3 regions of the Singulisphaera rosea genome follow, and region 3 is predicted to be linked to each of the others. Evidence: riboswitches for the same ligand, from Rfam matches in the RefSeq annotation. Region 3 holds a riboswitch; each other region holds the start of a gene.
What was found. Region 3 has a riboswitch for cobalamin ahead of ACYOEI_RS30440 (DUF1559 domain-containing protein). Riboswitches for the same ligand answer to the same signal wherever they lie in the genome.
Positions count from the first base shown of each region.

Region 1: it holds a riboswitch for cobalamin, as region 3 does, so the genes downstream of both, ACYOEI_RS07105 (DUF1559 domain-containing protein) here and ACYOEI_RS30440 (DUF1559 domain-containing protein) in region 3, are expected to answer to the same signal.
Region 2: it holds a riboswitch for cobalamin, as region 3 does, so the genes downstream of both, ACYOEI_RS31980 (DUF1559 domain-containing protein) here and ACYOEI_RS30440 (DUF1559 domain-containing protein) in region 3, are expected to answer to the same signal.

Region 1 is NZ_JBTYIP020000003.1:168,616-175,345, forward strand. Features, by position in the region: gene ACYOEI_RS07100 (PepSY-associated TM helix domain-containing protein) at 1-574, opposite strand, end outside; gene ACYOEI_RS07105 (DUF1559 domain-containing protein) at 807-1,868, opposite strand; cobalamin riboswitch at 1,982-2,181, opposite strand; gene ACYOEI_RS07110 (beta strand repeat-containing protein) at 2,251-4,596, opposite strand; gene ACYOEI_RS07115 (PP2C family protein-serine/threonine phosphatase) at 5,507-6,352, shown strand; gene ACYOEI_RS07120 (sulfatase) at 6,440-6,730, opposite strand, start outside.
Region 2 is NZ_JBTYIP020000027.1:86,228-92,957, reverse strand. Features, by position in the region: gene ACYOEI_RS31990 (cellulose binding domain-containing protein) at 202-2,463, opposite strand; gene ACYOEI_RS31985 (hypothetical protein) at 2,752-3,036, opposite strand; cobalamin riboswitch at 3,071-3,270, shown strand; gene ACYOEI_RS31980 (DUF1559 domain-containing protein) at 3,392-4,426, shown strand; gene ACYOEI_RS31975 (hypothetical protein) at 4,471-4,650, shown strand; gene ACYOEI_RS31970 (hypothetical protein) at 4,691-5,605, shown strand; gene ACYOEI_RS31965 (sigma-70 family RNA polymerase sigma factor) at 5,737-6,730, shown strand, end outside.
Region 3 is NZ_JBTYIP020000024.1:131,231-137,960, reverse strand. Features, by position in the region: gene ACYOEI_RS30460 (carboxypeptidase regulatory-like domain-containing protein) at 1-2,796, opposite strand, end outside; gene ACYOEI_RS30455 (BlaI/MecI/CopY family transcriptional regulator) at 2,793-3,236, opposite strand; gene ACYOEI_RS30450 (class I SAM-dependent methyltransferase) at 3,395-4,087, shown strand; gene ACYOEI_RS30445 (hypothetical protein) at 4,167-4,850, opposite strand; cobalamin riboswitch at 5,192-5,392, shown strand; gene ACYOEI_RS30440 (DUF1559 domain-containing protein) at 5,509-6,495, shown strand; gene ACYOEI_RS30435 (DUF1289 domain-containing protein) at 6,524-6,730, shown strand, end outside.

The DNA.
Region 1 (6,730 bases), on a different contig from region 3:
CCAATCCAAGGATGCCGACCTGCCGGTGGACATCGAGGGCTGTCCAAACTCGTCTCCTGGGCCCGTCGACACTTCGGGGTCTCGTCCACCACCAGAGCCAGGTGCCACTCGCTCCGAGGGTCAGGGAAAGCAGCCCGATCGCTCCAACGACCAGGCGGCCTTGCTTGCCGAGGAGGAGCTCGACGTGGAACGCCTTGATCCGGTCGATCAAGCCGGTGCCGAATCGCCGTCGGCCCTGGATCTTCGCCGAATGAGGGTCGACGAAGACCTCCCAGCGATCCGAAGGGTCTCGCCCGCCGAGGAACGCCATGAGAGCCACCCCTTCGCGGTCGGGGAAGAGGAGCATGCGCAATGCCGGCCCACCTGCGGACTCCAACTCCACGGCGCGGCGAACCGCATCGAGCGACGCCCGGGCGTGCAGGGGCTCGACCCGCCAGAGGGACGGGTTGAGTCCTCGATCGATTTGGGAGCGGAACGCCAGGATCCCGCCGCTGAGCGCCGTCGCGGCCAGGACGAGGCCGCAACCAAGGCCCAAAACGGAGTGGACCTTGCGGACGACCCGGTAGGACCTCATCGTTCGGAGGCCTTTCCCGGAGGGCTGGGAAGCCCCGACGCGTCCGGCGCCCCCGGCGGGGATTGGCCGGGGGGCGTGGGACGAGGCCCGGGGTCGGGCGGCCCGCACCCAACGGCCAGGGCCGCAGTCAGGGTGGCGACGATCGTTCCCCACGGGCGCCGGCTGGGGCGCCTCGGATTCGGATGCGATGGCAACATCGGCCCGGTGTCCTTCAAAGCGAGACCTTCGCGGATCAATAGGCGTCGGCGCTGATCACTTCGCCGCCGGCACGGGTGGCGAGTGCCTGGTAGACCGCCATCCTCGCGTTGGGGGCCAGGCTGTAGCCGCTCGGCCCGTTCAGGAGCGGGCCCGCCACTGCGTAGTCGTTCACGACGGGGAAGGCGTCGATAGAATCTTTGAGGAAATGGACCGACCCGTCGCAGAAGGCCACGTTGATGCCACCGGGATGGAAGCTCGAGGGGTAATACGGGCTCCGGAACCGGTTCGGGGCCGCGTTGTAGATCCCCTGCGCCGAGTAATAGCCGTAGGTCCAGGCCCCGTAGATCGACTGATAGTACAACGCCCTCGTCGGGGTGGTGGCGGCGTCGTTGACGTAGTAGGCCTGGGCCCGCTCGTCGAAGATCATCGTGGAGCTCGTGCCGTCGGTGACGTCGGCCAGCCGGACGTTGCTGTCCATGAACACGATGCCGTTGTGGGTCGCCTTGGCACGCTGGAGCTCGGCGGGGGTCATGTTCTTCGGCGGGTTGATCCAGAGGCCGGAGACGCCCCGGTAGCTCGCGTGGGCCTGGGCCCAGACGCCGGCCGGCAACGGGTCGGGATTCCAGAACGGGAGGCTGATCCCGCCGGCCGCCGCGGCGACCCGGACCAGGGGAGCGGTCTTCGACACGGTCGAGTCGCTCGGGCACCACAACGTGGCGATCCCGAGGCCCTCGATCGTGAGGTTCTCGTTGTCGTAGATCGTCCGAGAGAAGTTGATGGCGTTGTAGGCGGGGACCTGCTCCATGAAGCCGAGGATCCGCTCGAACGCGCTGTGGTCCGGGTAAGGCTTCGTGCTGGTGGGGTCGGCGGGATAAGGGAAGCTGCTGGACGGCAGGACGCCCGTCGAGGACTCGTAATTCATCGCCCCGATGGCGATCTGCTTGAGGTTGTTCGAGCACTGGGCGCGACGCGCGGCCTCGCGGGCGGCCTGGACGGCGGGCAAGAGCAACGCGATGAGGACGGCGATGATCGCGATCACCACCAAGAGCTCGATCAGGGTGAAACCCTGACGGCGGACGGACGGGAGGGAAGGCATGGGGTGAGATCTTTCTGCCGGGACGGGCAAGGGACCAGCTTCGGCCCTCGAGCGCACGGCCCGTTGCAGAACGTCTGCCAGCGGCCCGTCCGGATGCTCGTGGCCGAAGCATCGGAACAGCGACTCGACGGGCAGGTCTTCTGGCTCTCGGCATCCAACGGCTCCCGGACCGCCTTCCCACCTCGCGGCAGTGGCACGAATGTCCGGGGGCCTAGCCGATCACAGCGGCGGCCCCGCGACGGATTCTCACCGTCTTCCCTATTATCTCCCGACCCCTCTCGAGATGGGGAGCACCCGTCGAGCATGGGATTAGAACCAACCTCATCGGCCCCAGTCAAGGAGCGGCGGTCCCAATCGCGAGGCCCCGAGCCCCCGAGCCTCCTCACGCCGTCTTGGCCGTGATCGTCGACGTCGTGGCCGGGGTCAGCCCCGCGGCTGTGGCCTTGATCAGATAACCGACTCCCGACCTGGTCAGGTAGAGGTTGGTAAAGGTCGCCACACCGCGGACGGCCTTGACGGTCAAGGTCCCACCCAGCATGCCGTTGCTGGGGTTTGCGGCCAAGGTGAGCGTGATGGTACCGGTGTAGTTCGGATCGATGTTGCCGCTCGCGTCCTTCGCGGTGACCGTCAGCGAGAATCCGCTCAGCGTCTTCACGTTGCTCGGTGGTTGAGTTGAGATGGTCAACTGTGTCGCGGCGGGAATCACGGTCATGGACGTCGTCGTCGCGGACTGCAAGCCCGCCGCCGTAGCCAGGAGTTGGTAGCCGGCCCCGGCCGCGTTCAACGTCAGTCCCGAGAACGTCGCCACACCGCCCACGGACCGGACCGTCAGCGTCCCACCGAGCACCCCGCCGGAAGGGTTCGCCGCGAGGCTCAGCGTCACCGGGCCGGAGTAATTCGGGTCCACGTTGCCTTGCGCATCCTTCGCCGTGACCTTCAAACCAAAGCCGGCCGCCGTCTTCGCACTGCTCGGCGGGAGCGTCGAGACCACCAATCGCGTCGCAGCGGGCGTCACCGTGATGGCTGTGGTCGTCGCCGCGGAAAGGCCCGTTGCGGTCGCCTTGATCTGGTAACCGGACGCAGAGGTGTTCAACTTCAGGCCCGTAAACGTCGCCACGCCTCGGACCGCCTGGACCGTCGGTGTACCTCCGAGGACCGCACCGCCGGGGTTGGCCGCGAGGCTCAACGTGATCGATCCGGAGTAGTTGGGATCCACATTCCCGCTCGCGTCCTTCGCCGTCACCGTCAGACCAAAGCTGCCCGCCGTCTTCACGCTGCTCGGCGGCTGCGCGGTGATCGCCAACTGCGTTGCCGCGGGTTTGACCGTCACCGCCGACGGAGTGACCGTGATTGCCGAGGATGTCGCCGCCGACACGCCGGTTGCGGTCGCCTTGATCTGGTAGCCCGCCCCTGTCGCACTTAGGGTCAAGCCCGAGAATGTCGCCACCCCCCGGACGGCCTGGGCCGTCAAGGTCCCACCGAGAACGCCAGCTCCGGGGTTGGTCGCGAGGCTCAGAGTGACGGGCCCGGTGTAGCTATTGTCCGGATTCCCATTACCGTCCCTTATCGTAACAGCCATCGAGAACGGGGCGCCGATCGTCACGCGGCTCGGTGGCGACGTCGTGATCGCCAGCTGCGCCGCCGATGACGCGGACGAGGAGAACGGGGTCGTCGTCGCGAAGGCGGGGAGGAGCGAGCTCGTGGCCAGGAGGGTCTCACCGGTGCCGGACTTGTCGAGGGTCAGACCAGTGAAGGTCGCCACCCCGCCCACGGCATTTACGGTGAGGGTGCCGCCGAGCGTCGCGCCGCCCGGGTTTGCTCCCATCCTCAGGGTGACGGGACCGTTGAACGACGCATCCTTGTACCCGTTGGGATCGACGACCGTGACGGCCACGCCGAATCGGGTTCCGGTTGTTACCTTCGTTGGGGGTTGGGTCGTGAACGAGAGCGCGTCGGTCACCCAACCGACGTCGGCCAGACCGGCCCAGTCGAGCGAGGTCATCCCGCGACGCTGGCCCGGGGCGAGCAGCCCGTCCATCAACGGCTCCTTGCCGTTCGAGGAGAGCTTCGTCGACCACATGCCGTTGCTGTCGGTCGCCAAGGGGACGGGCCCCCCGTTGCTCACCGAGGCATGGGTTCCGGTGAAGGTGCGGTTCATCAAGTCGACGTTGGCCGTCCATGGGAGCGACGTACCGAAACCGAGCGTGCTCACGAGCATTTGTTCGGCGACCGAGAGGAAATCGTACCGGCCGGCCCCGGGCGTCCCGCCGGTACCCGCGAAGCTCCAGTTCGAATTCGCGCTGAAGGTGAGCATGCCGCCCCAAGGGGAGGTGTCCGTCGGCTTCGCCCCCAGGGCCCCCGCCTGGCCTCGCGAATTGATGTTCTGGATGAAATCCTTCGAGCCGCTATAAGACTCCCCCGCGCCGGTGTAATACGAATAGCCACTGGTCGGCGAGGCGAAGCCCCCCACGTAGACGAGCAGCGTGTTGGCAGCCACGGTCGGATTTTTCACCGTGACCAACGAGCCCGACCTCGGGCTGCTCGGGTTGGCGAAAGTGATCGACCAGTTGTTGCCCCCGGCCGCATTGGGCGTGATCGCCGTGAGACTGTCGTGCAGGCCACCCCCGATGATCGCCGCGGCCTGCTCCAGGACCGTCTTCGCCGCGGGATTGTTCGCGAAGAAGCCGGAGTTGTCATAGGTGTAGTCGTACTGGATCGCCACCGACATGACGACCCGAGATTCCAGTGATTCGAGCCCGCCCGAAAACGTCCAGGCCTGGCGGGTCGATCTTCGGGGAGTTCTTCGCGGGCGCAGAGCTCGGATTCCCAGCATCGAGGGTGCATTCTCCGTCGTTGCACGACTCGGAGGGGGCGCGGACTTCGGGCCGCCGCTCCGTCTTGTTACGTTGGTCGGTGTTCCTACAACGTCCCCGACCGTCCTTCTCGCAGGCTTATCGTAACAACATCACGTTTTTTCAATCTATTTCGACAATAGAATGCATTCCCAAGTCTTGGCGAAGATTCTTCGCGACATTCATCCCTTTTTTCCATTCCACGCATTCGCCGATTCATTTTTGATCACAGAATCAAAACCTGGCACCCCCCCGCTCAACCCAATCCCCGCCGCCTACGAATTCAACCCAATTCATACTCTCGACCCGATTCTTCTCGCCATCCGTCCGAGGGAATTCCGAGAATCGAGGAGATCTAGGCAAGTCACGATCGCGTGGCATGTCGCCATAAAGCATCAGAACCCGTATACAGGATGAGGGCGGTCGGCGTCGGCCGTCGTGTTGAACCGTTGGCAGGAGACGGGCTACTGCTTAGGATACGTCGCGTTTTGGCCGGTTGGATGTTGCTTTACGAGGACATTTCGACATGGGTGTCGTGCAAGTGCTCTGACGAGCGGCGGACCACATCCTCCGACTGAAGGTGCTCGTCTCAGTGCCTGAGAGCCAGCCGGCGACGATGTTCATCTACGGCCTTCGGGGTGACGGTCACGAGGCGATGAGGACTCTTTCCAGAGTCGTCTGCGCCGGCTACGCTGGCGGGTTGGACGTCGAACGCCGAGATGTCACCGACCGAGGTCGGCTCCGGCGGGAACCGCCACGATCGAAGACCCTTGTCGAGGGGACCCGATGACATCGAAAGCGAGCCCACGCGAGGGGGCGGCGATGCATTGCATGGAGATCCGGGGCGGGAGCCATGCCGTCCAGGAGGCGCTGAGCATGCCCGGGCTCGAGGCCTGGGTATACAGCCTGCCGTATGAAGGGGCCGCGCGGGGGGGCGACATTCACTATTTGTCGGTCTGCGGCGGGGGGATGACGAGTCGACTGATCGTCGCGGATGTGTCGGGGCACGGGTCACAAGTCGCCGACTTCTCGGCGACGCTCCGCGACCTCATGCGGAAGAACATCAACACGAAGAGCCAGACGAGGCTGGTCCGCTCGCTCAACCAACAGTTCACCGAGTTCGCCCAATGGCAGCGCTTCGCCACGGCGGTGATCGCCACCTACCTGGCGAACAAGAAGACGCTCACTGTCTGCAACGCCGGCCACCCTCGACCGCTCTGGTATCACGCGAAGGCAGGGACGTGGGGCCTGATGGATCGGAACGTCGGCGAGGCCGGGAATCTCCCGCTCGGATTCGACGATGAGACGAACTATCACCAGTTCTCGGTCACGCTCGGCCAGGGCGACGCTGTCTTCTTTTACACCGACGCCCTGATCGAGGCGACGACCCCGTCCGGTGCCATGCTCGGTGAAGAAGGGTTGCTCAACCTCGCTCGAGGGCTCGACCTCTCCGACCCTCATCGAATGGGTCCAACGCTCCTGGCGAGAGTCGAGGACTACCGGGGGGGGCGATCGGCCGACGACGACACGACGCTCGTCGCTCTCTTCCACACGGGGGACGGCGTCCGGCCCCCCTCTCTCGGCGAAAAGCTCGACGTCTATGCCAAGGTGTTCGGGCTCAAATCCGTTTGAATGAACCTCCCGAAACCCGGCTTGAGGAAGAAGCCGGGTTTCGGGCAGGGAAGGGCAGGGCAGATCAGATCAGGACAGGATTTTTGACTATCGAGCCGCCTTCTTCTTCGCGGCGGCTCCGACGACCCCGCCGATGTCGGGATGGTTCGTTGCGGGGAGCCGTTTGGCCAATTCCGAGATGACGGCCGCATGGCTTGGATCCTTCGCGAGGTTGGTCCACTCGTAGGGATCCGCTCTTTCGTCGTAGAGTTCCTCGTCGCCGTTCTCGTAACGGATGTAGCGCCAGAGGTCGGACCGCACGGCGTGGTTGCCGAAGCGATAGGTCGTGAGGGCGGGTTGGTCCCAGGCGGCCTTCGGATCGGCGAGGAGGTTGCGGAT
Region 2 (6,730 bases), on a different contig from region 3:
TCGACGAAGACGGAAGGCCATTCTGAGGTGATTGTACACAACCTCTTGGGTTCTTGCCGCAAAGCGTTCTGGGGTCGGCGGTATCGGCTTGACCGTTTGAAAATCCGCGTCGAGGATATCAGAAACCCGGTTTCTCAGGAAAAATCGGGTTTCGAGACGAATACCGTGTACGTTCGAGGGCTGCGCGAGAGCCAAAGCCTCTCAGGATGTGAACGGCCTAAAAATTGAGGTGAACTCGTAAGATTTCTGCGAGATGCTGCTCGACGTGAGGTCGACGTAGGTCAGGGCTCCGTTCGCGTTCTGCTGGTCCCGGTTGAGCGACCAGATGCCGATCTCGCCGAGGCCTTTCTGCTGGGCGAACGCGAGGAGTTGGCGGGCGGCGGCCTGGTCGAAGACCTCGTCGGTGTTGTCGTTCAGGCCGATCATCGGCGTCACGCCGACCATCCCCCAGAGTTGGGCGTCGGTCTTGGTCGTGCCGTAAAGGGTCTTGAGTTGATTGAATGTCGAGGTGGCGGCCTGGATGGCGTAGTCGCCCATGTGTCCTTGCGGGTTAGGGGCCGCGGAGTTGCCATAGTCCATCGCCATGACGTTGACGCCGGAGATCGTCACGCCGTACTTGAGCGCGGACTGGAGGACGTAGAGCCCGTCCGCGGTGAGGCCGGTCGGCAGGACGGGGAGGGTGAACCAGACCTGGAGCGGCTGTCCCGACGCGACGGCGGTCTTCTGCAAGGCCGCCAATGCCTGTGATCGGCGATCGATCGACGCGCGGTCGTTGACGGCCGCCCCCTCGATGTCGAAATCGACTCGGGTCAGGCCATATGCGGTGATCACGGATTGGTAGGCGTTCTGCAAGGCCTTCACGTCGGTGATCGCCACCGCCAGCTCGTTGTTGGACGCGCCTCCGAACGAGACGGCGACGTCGCCCCCGAGCCCCCGAAGGCTGTTGACCTGCGACCGCAAGGCCTGGTCGAAGGGGGTGCCGCTGATCTCGTAGTCGGTGTAGCCGCCCCAGCTCGGCTTGTTGTTCGCGTCGGCGACGACGAAGCCGAGGTTGAAGTACTTGACCCCCTGGTTCTGGGCCGTCGCGACGAGGTTGTAGGTCGGATACAGGCCCATATCGACATAAGGTGCGTAGACGTGGGCCGGCCAGGATTGGGTCGAGACGCCGAGGGTGACGGTGGCGGTCGCGGTCCCGCCCCGGCCGTCGCTGATGGTGTAGGCGAAGGAGTCGGTCCCCGTGAAGCCCGAGGCCGGGGTATACGTGACCGTCCCGTCGCGGTTCAGGGCCACGGCGCCGTGCTTGCCTTGCGCGGCCGAGGTAACGGTCAGCGGGTCGCCGTTGGGATCCGAGTCGTTGGCCAAGACGGCGATCGTCACGGCCTTGCCGGGGGCCGTCCAGGCGGTGTCGTTGGCGGCCACGGGGGCCTGGTTGCCCGGCCCCGCACCGTTGACGACGAAGTTGGTGGGCCCGACCGTCACATTCCCGGGGCTCCCGCCGAACCCGAAGCTGACCGACGCCCCGGCGGCCACGGCGCCGTTGTAACTGGCGTTCTGGACCACGTAGTGATCGCCGACATGGCTGACGACCGCCCCGTCCCAGATCGATGAGATCTGGCCGGCGAAGTCGAACCCGAGCGTCCAGTTCGTCCAGGCCTTCGTGCCGCTGTTCTTGATCGTGACAAGTCCGTTGAAGCCGCTCCCCCAGTCGCTGGTCACGAGGAAGCTCGCGTCGCCGCTGGTCGAGGGTGGGGCGGTGTCCTGGATCGTGCCGGTCCCCTTTGCGGTCCCGAGGGTCGCGCCGGCGGGGCTCGAGAGGACGACGGCGAACGTCTCGTTCGCCTCGACGACCTTATCCGCGAGGACCGACACGGAGACGGTCTTGCTCGTCTCGCCGGGGGCGAAGGTGAGCGTGCCGCTGGTCGCCTGGTAGTCGGAGCCGGCCTTGGCGGTGCCGTCGGCCGTCGCGTAATGGACCGTCACCGAACTCGTCGAGGGGGCCGACAGGCTGACCTTGAACGCGAAAGGCGTGCTGCCGCTGCTCGGCTCGGCGGCCGTGACGTTGCCGATGGAGAGTGTCGGAAGCGTGGTCGTCCCGCCCCCGCCCCCTCCGCCGCCCATCGATGCGCCGTTCAGGAGGTAGTTGGTGGGGGCGGCGGTGGTGTGCCCGGGACTCCCGTTGAAACCGAAGGAGACGCTACCGTTCGCGGGGATCGTGTTGTTCCAGTCCGCCCCTTGGATCACGTAGTGGTTGCCCACGTGGCTGACGATCGAGGCGTTCCAGATCGAGTCGATCGACGCCGAGTAGTCGAACTGCAACACCCAGTTATTGACGCTCGTCGCCTGCGAATTCGCCAGGTTGATCGACGCCTGGAAGCCCGTGCCCCAATCCTGCGCCACGCTGAAGCTCGCGGTCGTCCCCGCCGGGACCCGACGAACCTCGAGCGCCTCGCTCGCGGGCCTCATTCGACGGCGGTCCTGCCGAGGCTCGACCCTGCCGGAAAAGTCGGAGATGTTCATCGTCGGGACTCTCGAGGTGAAAGTGACGGGTGGTAGTCGGGGGCGATTCCCCATCTTCGCCGGAGAGGCGAACCGGCACAGGCCGGCTCACCCCTCCTCATCCGGACGCGTCATAATGAACTAAAATTTACATGTAAAAACTAAAATGATTTGAAATCAAAGAAATGAAGACGTCTTTCTCTCTGCCGGCGCGTCGAAAGGCCGTTGCGGCCGTTCCCACGCCCAAGCGATCAATCATTGGTAGTCATAGGCCAAAAATCGACGGTTGGCGATGATGTGTATTATTTGCGACGCCGCCCGGTGATTGGATGCATCATTGTGTGGATTTTGTGCTTGGTTTGGCTCGTTCGGCGGTAAATTTGAGGTGATCTGCCGCACGACAGGCTGAGAGACGTCATTGGCCTTGACGATTCCCGCGATCACTCCGAACGGTCCACCACGACTCCAAGGCGCATTTCCAATCGTCCGTCGCGTCGGCGTGACGAATCCGTGGACCAGGGTTAAGCGCGTCTCACTCATCAAACCCCTTGACCCGGCGGAGAGGGGTGGGGTCTAATGCCCGTCCTCGACAGGTGCCTCCGACCCGGATGCGGGGTGGGGGATAATAGGGAAGACGGTGAGAATCCGTCGCGGGGCCGCCGCTGTGATCGGCTAGGCTTCCGGACATTTGTGCCACTGCCGCAAGGTGGGAAGGCCGTCCGGATGCCGTTCGATGCCGAGAGCCAGAAGACCTGCCCGTCGAGTTGCTGTTTGGATGCTTCGGCCACGAGCATCCGGGCGGGCCGTTCGCAGACCGTCTGCCAATGGGCCATGCGCCGGAGGGGCCGAAGCGGAAGCTCCCTCCACGCCCGACCCGGCAGGAAGGTCTGCGCTCATGTCTGCACGTCTCCGCTCAAGCCGCCGTCCTGGTTTTACCCTGATCGAACTGCTGGTGGTGATCGCGATCATCGCCGTGCTGATCGCGCTGTTGCTCCCGGCCGTCCAGGCCGCGCGTGAGGCCGCCCGACGGGCGCAATGCACGAACAACCTGAAGCAGATGGGCCTGGCGATCTCGAACTACGAGTCGGCCACGGGCACGCTCCCACCCGGCTCGTTCTGGGCCGCCTCGGGCACCGGGCCGGGGAAGACGGCCGATGGGTTCAGCCTGTTCGTGATGATCCTGCCGTTCCTCGAGCAGCAGCCCGCCTACAACCTCGTCAATTTCAATCTCTCGTATAAGAATCCGGCGAATTTGACGATCGCGGGGGTCGGGATCTCCGCCTTCGCCTGCCCGAGCGACCCCTCCGCGTCCCGGAAGCAGCCCCTCTCCGCGACCATCTACCAGGCGCCGCCGGCCGGGACGACCTGGATGCAGGCCTTCACCAGCTACGCCGGCTGCACGGGGACCTGGGACGTCCGGCCGAAGCTGACGGCCGCCAACTTCGCGCAGCAGGTCGGCAACATGAACGGCACCATTTATATGTACGGCGCGACGCGGATCGGCGACATCACCGACGGGACCAGCAGCACGATCTCGATCGGCGAACGCGGCCACTCGCTGCTCACGCCCGCCGACCAGGTCGTCAACCAGTTCTGGAACTCCGGCTACTGGTACGACTCCATGTTCGAGACCTATTACCCCATCAACGCTCATAAGAAGCCGGTGGGCATCCTCGGCGCGCGCTACGTCGCGAACGCCTCCAGTCTGCACCCGGGCGGGGCGAACTTCGCGTTCGTGGACGGCTCGGTGCGGTTCCTCAAGGACACGATCGACTCCTGGTCGATCAACCCGGCGACGATCTCGGCGGCCGGGGTGTCGTACGACGCGACGGCCAACGTCTACTCGGCGGCGAGCGGGTCGCGATTCGGGGTGTATCAGGCCCTCTCGACGAGGGCGGGCGGCGAGGTCATTAGCGCGGACGCGTATTGAGCCTGATCATCCCTCCCCAACGCCCCTCGGAGCTGTCCCCTGCCATGGCGTCTTCACCCCTACGCCGAGCGCTCGCCTTCGTCTTCCTCGTCGTCCCGTTCGCGGCCGCCGGCTGCGGACAGGACGACTCAGGGACCATCGACCTGAAGAAAAGGGCCGATCCCGCCGTCTCGTCCCCCGAAAAGCCCCGGGAATTCCGCAAGGGCGACCTCGAGGAACGCTGACGTCCCACTCGCGACCACCAACGATCACAGGACGGCCGAGATGACGACCGAATCCTCGCCGGCGAGGGCTCCGCGCCCTCGCTCCCGCGTCCGGTACAACGCGGCGATGAAAATCCTTCGGCGTGCGCACATGTACGCAGGATTGTCCCTGACGCCGTTCGTGCTCCTCTACGGGGCGACGGCGTTCCTGTTCAACCACCCCGACTGGTTCTCCGACCGGTCGGTCCAACTCATCACCGAGGGGGATGCGGCCGGCACCCCGCTCGGGTCGTTCCCCTCGGCCGAGGCTATGGCGTCTCGAGTGGTCGAGGCGCTCAATGCCAAGGGCTCGTCCCGGGTCCGGCTGTCCTCGGCCCAGACGCCGGCGTATTCGCGCGACCTGGCCCTCACCGCCCGGACGGCCCGCGACGAACAGGTCGTGTTCGTCGAGTTGGAGGGTCGGGTCGGCACGGTCCGCTCGGCCCCGATCTCGAAGGATGAGGAGCCCGGCTGGTCGCGGGACGTGGTCGACCTCGGGCAGGCGCCCGCGGCGACGGCCAGGGATGCGGTCGCCTCGATCCTAGCGAAGTGGGGCCGGTCATCTCAGGATGTGAAGGTCCGCACGGCCCCCGAGCTGATTTTTGCGGCCGAGGACGATCACGGCGCCTGGCGCGTGGCGTACCACCTCCAGACCCAGGCCCTGGCCGTCCGGCCTTTGGGGTCGGACCTCTCGACGCGAAGGTTCCTGACCGGCCTGCACCTGGCCTGCCGGTATCCCTCGCGGCTCGACGTCCGTTGGGTCTGGGCGTTGATTGTCGATGCGATGGCGGTCGGCATGGTTTTCTGGGGTGTTTCGGGGATGCTGATGTGGTGGCAGATGAAGTCGTTGCGTCGGCTCGGGGCGCTCGTCGTGGTGATCAGCCTGATCGCCACGGTCATGGTCGCGGTCGGGATGCACGACGTCCTCGCCCGGTAGGCCGATCGTCGCACGCCCCTCGGTTCGCGGAAGCCCTTCTCACGGAGCGATTTCCGTGAATGATGGAATAGTGGTCCCCGATTCGCGCATAAGAGGGAGCGACACGGGCGATCCACGCGAGGGCCGAGGTCATGACGATGGTGCGTCGGGGTAGGGTCGAGGATGACCTGTCGATCCTCTTCGGGGTCGGGGCGGTGGGGGGCGAGTCTGACGCGGAGCTCCTCGACCGATTCGTCTCGGGCCGACGCAGGCGGCGGAGTCGGGAGGCGTCCACCTCCGACTCCTCTGCCGAGCTGGCCTTCTCGGGGCTGGTGACTCGGTACGGGCCGATGGTCCGGGGGGTCTGCCGTCGGATCGTGGGCGACCTGCACACGGCCGACGACGCCTTCCAGGCGACGTTCCTGATCCTGGCGCTCAAGGCGGGATCGGTGCGGTTCGACGGCTCGCTCGGCCCCTGGCTGCACGGGGTCGGGGTGAAGGTCGCGAGGCGCGCGAGGGCCGTCGCGGCGGCCGATCGAGGGCGGGCGCGGGGGCTTGGGGAGGTCGATCCGGCCGACCCAACTCCGGCGGTCGACCGGCTCGAGGGGGCCGAGCTCGGGGCGGCGATTGACGAGGAGATCGCGCGGCTGCCGGCCCGGCAACGCGCGGTGGTGGTGCTCTGCGACCTCGAAGGCCTGACCCAGGAGCAGGCGGCGCGTCGGCTCCGATGCCCCCTGGGGACGGTCCAGAGCCGCCTGCATCGCGGTCGGTCGCGGCTCCGCGACCGGCTCACTCGCCTCGGCCTGGTCCCTTCGATCGGCTTGCCCCTCACGGTTCTCACTCCGAAAGACGTCTCGGCTGAGGTTGTGGGACGCACGGTCCGGGTCGCGCTTCATTTCCTGGGGAGCCGGTCGACGGCGGCGAAGGCGAGTGCCTTCGCATCCTCGGCCGCGTTGACGGAAGGGGTGCTGAGGACCATGATCCTGGCCAAACTCAAACTCGCGGGGGTCGCGTTGCTGGCCCTCGCCGGCGCGGTTGCGGTGGGTGCCCAACTGGTTCAGAACGATCCGGCCGATCCGCCCGAGGCCGCGGACGTGGCCACGGAGCCGCCTCATCCTGCCGAAGACGAGGCCGATTGGAAGCGGC
Region 3 (6,730 bases):
CCAGCTATAAGGATGGACCAAAACCCCTTCGAGGGGCTTCCCCTCGACGTCGGTGACGACCCCGGCGATCTCGTCGGGGGCAACCGTTTCGGGTCCTTTCGGCCCGCCGTCCCGAAGGGTCGGCAGCTTGATCGTCACCTCGCCTTTGCCCGTCGGGACGAGCGAGGCGTCGAACTCCTGCCCGCTTGCCAGTCGGACCTGGAACGTGACCCCCTGATTGAGCGGGATGGGCTGCCCGTCCGCCTGCATGTCGAGGCGGAAATGTCCCTGGGCGTCGGCGGTTGCCGAGGGCTGGTTCAGCGGCGAGCAATAGGTCTGGTTGCAGACGCCGACGAGCTTCGCCCCCTCGAGCGGCTTGCCCGTCGCGTCGACGATCCGACCGGTCAGGTTGACTCCGGGCGCCATCGCGAATACCGGGAGGGTGAAGGTCGGCTGGCCGTCCGGGATGAGCACGCTCCGGTTCGACTCGGTATTGCCCAGGCTCGTGTATCCCGGGACGCTGCCATTCAGCATGACATAGGCGTTCCCCGGCGGCATCCGGAAGCGATAGACGCCGGAGGGGTCGCTGAGGACCGTTACCGGCGTCGAGCCGCCGTTCATCGGGTTCCTCGCCCCGTAGACGGTGACGGAGGCGCCGGGGATCGGCTTGCCGTCGGTTGAGGTCACCGAGCCGGTGACCTTCACGCCCTCGACCAGCTTGATCCTCGCCGCGGCGGTCGAGCCCGGGGTCAGGCGGACGTCGGTCGCGGCGATGAACGTCCAGGGCCCGTCGGCGGGCACGTCATCGAGGAGGATGTTCGCCCGGCCCGCGCCGAGACCTCGGATCTCGAACCGCCCTTCGGCGTCGGTCGTCGCCTTCCCTCGGAGCGAGACGCTCGCCCCCTCGGCGATCCCTCGGAGCGTCACCGATCGTCCCGAGACCCCGACGCCGGACACGGCCGAGACGACCCGCCCCGACACCCGCGCCTCGTCGTTGAGCACGATGCGGACGGGATCCTCGGCCTTGTCGGCGGCGCGGGGCCCCTCTTTCCGCAACGCGGTTTGTGTCGTCGCCTTCCCCTCCGCCGAGGCCACCAGGGCGACCTGGGCCTGCTCGGGGAGTGCTTCCAAGCGGAAGCTCCCGCTCGCGTCCGACCGGGTAACGAAGGCCCGCTGGATCGGCTTCTCCTTCGTCAGTGCCTGGAGGGCGGGGGCGAAATAGAAGACCGGCGTCCGGCCGGAGGTCCGATACGCCCCCTCGACTCGTACCTCGGCCCCTTCGATCGGCCGGCCTGCGGCGTCGACGACCGTTCCCGAAAGCACCCGGGTGCGGGGGAGGGCCAGCGAGGTCGGGATCGCCCCCGTCGGGTCGAGCAGGTTTCGGCTCATGAAGGAATGCCCCTCCTTGAACGCGATGACCCAGATCCCCGGCTTCGGCTCGCGATCGAACCGGGCGGAGCCATCGACGCCGGTGCTTGAGGAGGTCACGTCGGTGGCCACACCCTCCTGTCCGGGATTCGTCGGGATGAGTCCGGCGACCACGGTCGCCCCTTCGACCGGTCGTCCCTCCGCGTCTTTGACGACCACCGAGAACGACTTGGGGGCAGTCCCCTGCCCTTGGCCGGCATCCTTCGGCTTTGCGGCCGGTTGCGGCGGGGCGTCGGGTTCCAGCGCCCGGCCCTGGGCCCCGCCGATCGCCGACGCCAGAGCGGCGACAGCCACGACCAGGGCGATTGAGCGGAGCTTCGACGGAGGGATGATCGCTCGAGACATGTCGTCCTCCAGAAGTCGTGTGATCCGGGTCAAGACCGTGTTCCGGTCGAAAAAGGACAGGGTTTGGCCGCCGACGCCAAGCCGCCGGAGATCGAGCCGGAGCGGACGGGCGGCGAAGTCGAGGAGCAACTTCGCGAGCTCGGCCGGCGCGACGCCTCGGCCGACGGCCATGTCGTCGCAGGCCAGCTCGGCCTCGCGGTCGAGCCGGGCCAGGAGCCAGGCGAGCCCCGGGTGGAACCAGAACGGGACCCGCGCCAGCTCGGCGGCGAGCTTCGCCAGGTCGTCCCACCTCTCCAAGTGGGCCAGCTCGTGGAGCAGGCAGGCCCGCCTCGTCGCCTCGGGCCAGGCGTCCCAGTCGTCTGGGACCAGGATCGTCGGCGCGAGGCCGCCAAGCAGGACCGGCGACCCGACCGCCTCGTGTGTCGCCATCACGACACCCCTGCGGACGCCGAGCTCCGACCGGTATCGGACCAGGGCCTCACCGGAGACGGGATTCGACGACGACCGCAGCCGGGCCAGGATCCTCCCACCCACGAGGAGACGGACCAGGGACACGAGCATCCCCGCCAACCAGGCTACCCCCAGGACGACCCTGGCCTGGCGCCAGGGTCCCAGGCCTTCGGCGACCTCGGGCTCGGGGATCGCGGACCTTTCAATGCGTGCCGGTACCTCCGAGGTACGCACCCCGGCACGGACAACGACCGGGGTCGGCGGCTGAGAGGCCGGGGTCTCGGCCGGCGCGCTCGTCCTCGGGACGAGCAGTCTTGTATCGAGCACAACCGGCCCCTTTGCGACGGTCGGCAAGGCGGCCGGCAAAGGCGTCGGTGCGGGCCGTCGCCAGGGGATCGACCACCGTGGTGCCAGGGGCAGCACCAGCCCCGCCGCCAGTGCCGACGCGCAGAGCAGGTGTCGGGTCGCCGCCCGGCGCGGGGGCCGGATCCGGAACCACGCCGCGAGGGCGAGGATCACCACCCCCCAGCGAACGGACCAATCGGCCAGGAACCAGAAGAACGGGTCGATCGTGCCATCGACGAACCGGATCATGATTTCCGCCCTCCTCGCTTCGAGGGGCCTTTCGCCTCGGAGGTCCCCGCCTCCGGGGTTTGCTCAAACGTGTCGGCGAGTTTCGCTTCGATCGACTTGAGCATCTCGGGGTCGATTTGCTGGGAGTCGACCAGCCCCAGCACCAGACGCTCGGCCGACCCCTGGAAGAACCGGCCGAGGAAGTCCGACAACAACGTCGAGGTGGCCTCGCGCTCCGTGAGCGTGGGCCGGTAGCGGTGCGCCTGGGCCTCCTTCTCGTGGGCGACCAGGCCCCCCTTCTCCATCCCCTGCAAGAGCCCGAGCACCGTCGTATAAGGCTGCCGGTCCCCGCGAGGCAGGTGCCCCATCAGCTCCCGGACCGTCAACGGCCCGGACGCCCAGAGCACCTTCAGGACCGCAAATTGCCGGTCCGTGATCGCGATCGTCTTCCGACCCGCCATCCTGGTCCTCCATTTGTCCGACGTGTCGATCGATACGCATCATTGCGTAGCCTGCGACACAAGTCAATGGCTGGCGAGAAATCGCGCCGAGGCTTCGATCGGACTTTTGCGAAGGCCTCGTCTTCACCCGCCCGAGACCTGAGCAGTAAAGTGGCGGTATGGACGAGAGCACAACGACGCAGCAGACGCTCGGCACCACGGGCGGCGACTTCCGGCTCCAGGAGTACCGCACGAGGCAAGGAGGCCGCGAGTGGACGATCCTCCACACGGGTGCAGTCCTGACCCGCGAGGACGAGTCGCGGGTCATCGAGCCGCAGGAGAACCGCCTGCCCTACGGCGTCTCCCTCTGGCCGTCTTCGATCGCGCTGGTGCACGAGATCGTCGGACTCGCGGGAGAGTTCGTGGGGAAGCGCGTCCTGGAGCTCGGCTCCGGCACGGGCCTCCCCGGCATCGTCGCGGCGTCGTTCGGCGGTAAGGTGGTTCAGACCGACCGCGACGAGCTGGCGCTCCACCTCTGCCGCCGCAACGGCGAACGGAACGGCGTCGCGGCGGTCGAGCTTCGCCTCGCCGACTGGACCGCCTGGGACGACGCCGGACGCTACGACTGGATCCTCGGCTCGGACATCCTCTACGGCGAGTCGCTCCACCCGCAGCTCCGCCGGATCTTCGAGACCAACCTGGCGGCAGGCGGACGGGTTCTCCTCTCCGACCCCTTCCGCACCATGAGCCTCCGCCTCCTGGAGGCCCTCGAAGCCGACGGCTGGCTCGTCCGCTTCAACAAGTGGGAAGTCGGCCTCGAAACGTCGTCGCGCCCGTTCGGCGTCTTCACGCTCACCCCGCCGAGCGAATGATTGGGCTCCTCAACAAACGAAGACGCCCCGAGGTTCCCCCCGGGGCGACCATCATCAAGATTCGCCGTCTCGATCGGCCTTATCGCCGACCCCCGTTGTGCCCGCCATGCCCGCCGGCGTGTCCGCCGTACCCGCCGCCCGAGTAGCTCACGGGCTGGCCGTAGCCGCCCGACTGCCCCCAGACCGGCCCACGATTCGGGGGAAGCGACCCGCCGTTGTTGGGGTAGCTGTTCCCGCCGGGCCGGGGGTAGTTGCCGCCCGACTGTCCCCAGACGGGGCCGTGGCCGGATTGGGGATACCCACTCGCATTGCCGGACCCGGGATAGCCGGGGCGCCCCCCGCCAGGATAGCCGCTCGAGCCGGGATAGCCGCCGGGACGACCCCCGCCAGGGTAGCTGCTCGAGCCGGGGTAACCGCCACCAGGGTAGCCGCTCGAGCCGGGGTAACCGCCACCAGGATAGCCATTGCCACCGCTCGGGTAGCCGCCCGAGCCGGGGTAGCCGGGACGACCGCCGCCGGGGTAGCAATTCCCACCGCTGGGATACCCGCAGTTGGTCGGCGGATAGCTCGGCGGGCAGTAGCCGCCGTCGCTGGGAGGAGGCGGGTAGTCGCAGGGGGCCGACTCCGGACGGCACTGCGGATACCCCCACTGCGACGCGTTCGAGGACGAGCCACCGTAGGTGCGTTCCCCTGCATCCGCCGCGGAGGTCATCGCCGCCACCGCCGTGCCCGCCACCACCAGCTTCAGCAAAACGGTCTTCATCGTCGGGTCCCCCATCGTTTCGTTCGTCGTGTTCCTCGCGGGGCCGTCTCACGACCCCCTTCGACAGGGTTATCAGGGACTCCACACCGACCGGACATGATCCCAAAAAAATCTTCCAGATCGACATTTTGAAGGGCGTGGATTCCGGGGCAATTGGCCGTCGACGCGGAGGGCCCAGGGCAAAGATCCCGGCGAGAATGGACTCGAGCGACAAGGCGGAGAGGGGGACCGTCGGCTTGGCCCTTCATGCGGGCCTGCCTCATTTATTGCTTTGTGACGCATTCATATCGACTAACGAATTCATGGCGGCGGTCCTTGACAGCGAAACCGGGGTGTCGCTGTAATACAGACGCTCGACGGGTGCCGCCGGCCTTTTGCCAAGGGCCGGGGGAGAATAGGGAAGACGGTGCAAATCCGTCGCGGGGCCGCCGCTGTGATCGGCCAGGATTCCGGATCCTCTGCCACTGCCGCGAGGCGGGAAGGCTATCCGGACGCCGCCACGAGCCGAGAGCCAGAAGACCTGCCCGTCGAGATCGGTTCCGACGCTTCGGACCCGGAGCTTCCGGGCGGCCCGCACGCAGGACGTCTGCGATGGGCCGCGAGCCGGGACACCGAAGCCGGATTTCACGCCCGACCCGGCGGAAAGGCTGCGTCTCTCGTGCGCCCTCGTCCCCTGGCCACGCCCCATCGTGGCTTCACGCTCATCGAATTGCTGGTGGTGATCGCCATCATCGCCGTGCTGATCGCCCTGCTCCTGCCCGCCGTGCAGGCCGCTCGCGAGGCCGCCCGGCGCGCCCAGTGCTCGAACAACCTCAAGCAGATCGGCATCGCCTTCCAGTCGTACCAGGGCACCTACAACGTCTTCCCCGCCGGCGGCTACGGCCTGAGCATGGCCAGCGTCACGGTCGCCAACCTCCCCGCGGCCCGGGCCAGGCGCATGGCCAGTTGGGGGACGGCCATCCTCCCATTTGCCGAACAATCACCGCTCTACAACAGCATTAATCAGAGCCTGTGGTACATCGAGCCCCAAAACACCACGGCCGGGGCCACCTCGCTGTCCCTCTTCCTCTGCCCCACCAGTCAATACTCGTCGCTCACGAGGCCCAACGGCGATGCCCCGTCATCGCCGTTGCAGTTCGGGCGCAACGACTACTCGGGCAACTACGGCGAGCGCGCCCTGCGATGCTTCCCCGGCACAAATTGCCAGAACAACTACGCCAACCAGGGGGATACCTCGGGGACGCCTCGCGGGGTCTTGCTGACCTCGTCCCTCCCCAATAGCTCGGTCCTCAGCATGACCGACGGCACGACCTACACCATCCTCGTCGGCGAGGCCCACGAGGCCTCGTTCGGCTACTGGATCGGCCACAAGAACTTCCTCGACCAGAGCGCCCCCATCAGCGCCCGGAACGGCACCGTGCCGGGGACGATCTGGGCGTCGTGCCAGGTGACCAGCACCTCGCCGTTACTCGGCAAGATCGGGTGCGAGTTCGGCCAGGAGTTCGCCAGCTACCACGTCGGCGGGGCCTATTTCGCCTTCGGCGACGGATCGGCCCGGTTCCTGAAAGACAACCTCGATCCGAAGGTCCTGGCCGCGGTCCTCTCCCAACGCGGCGGCGAGATCATCAGCGCCGACCAACTCTGATCCCCGCCCTCGCGAAGGTGCGCCGACGATGCCCGAATTCGTGGCCAGCCCCTGCGTGGGGATCTGCCGGATGGACAGCACCTCCGGCCTGTGCATCGGCTGTGCGCGGACGATCGCCGAGATCATCACTTGGCGCGACGCATCCCCGGACACCAAACGGCGCATCTGGGCCGAGCTCTCCTCGCGCCGCCGAATCGTGGCGAATGAAAGCCAGACGGAACACCAGGAAGTCCCG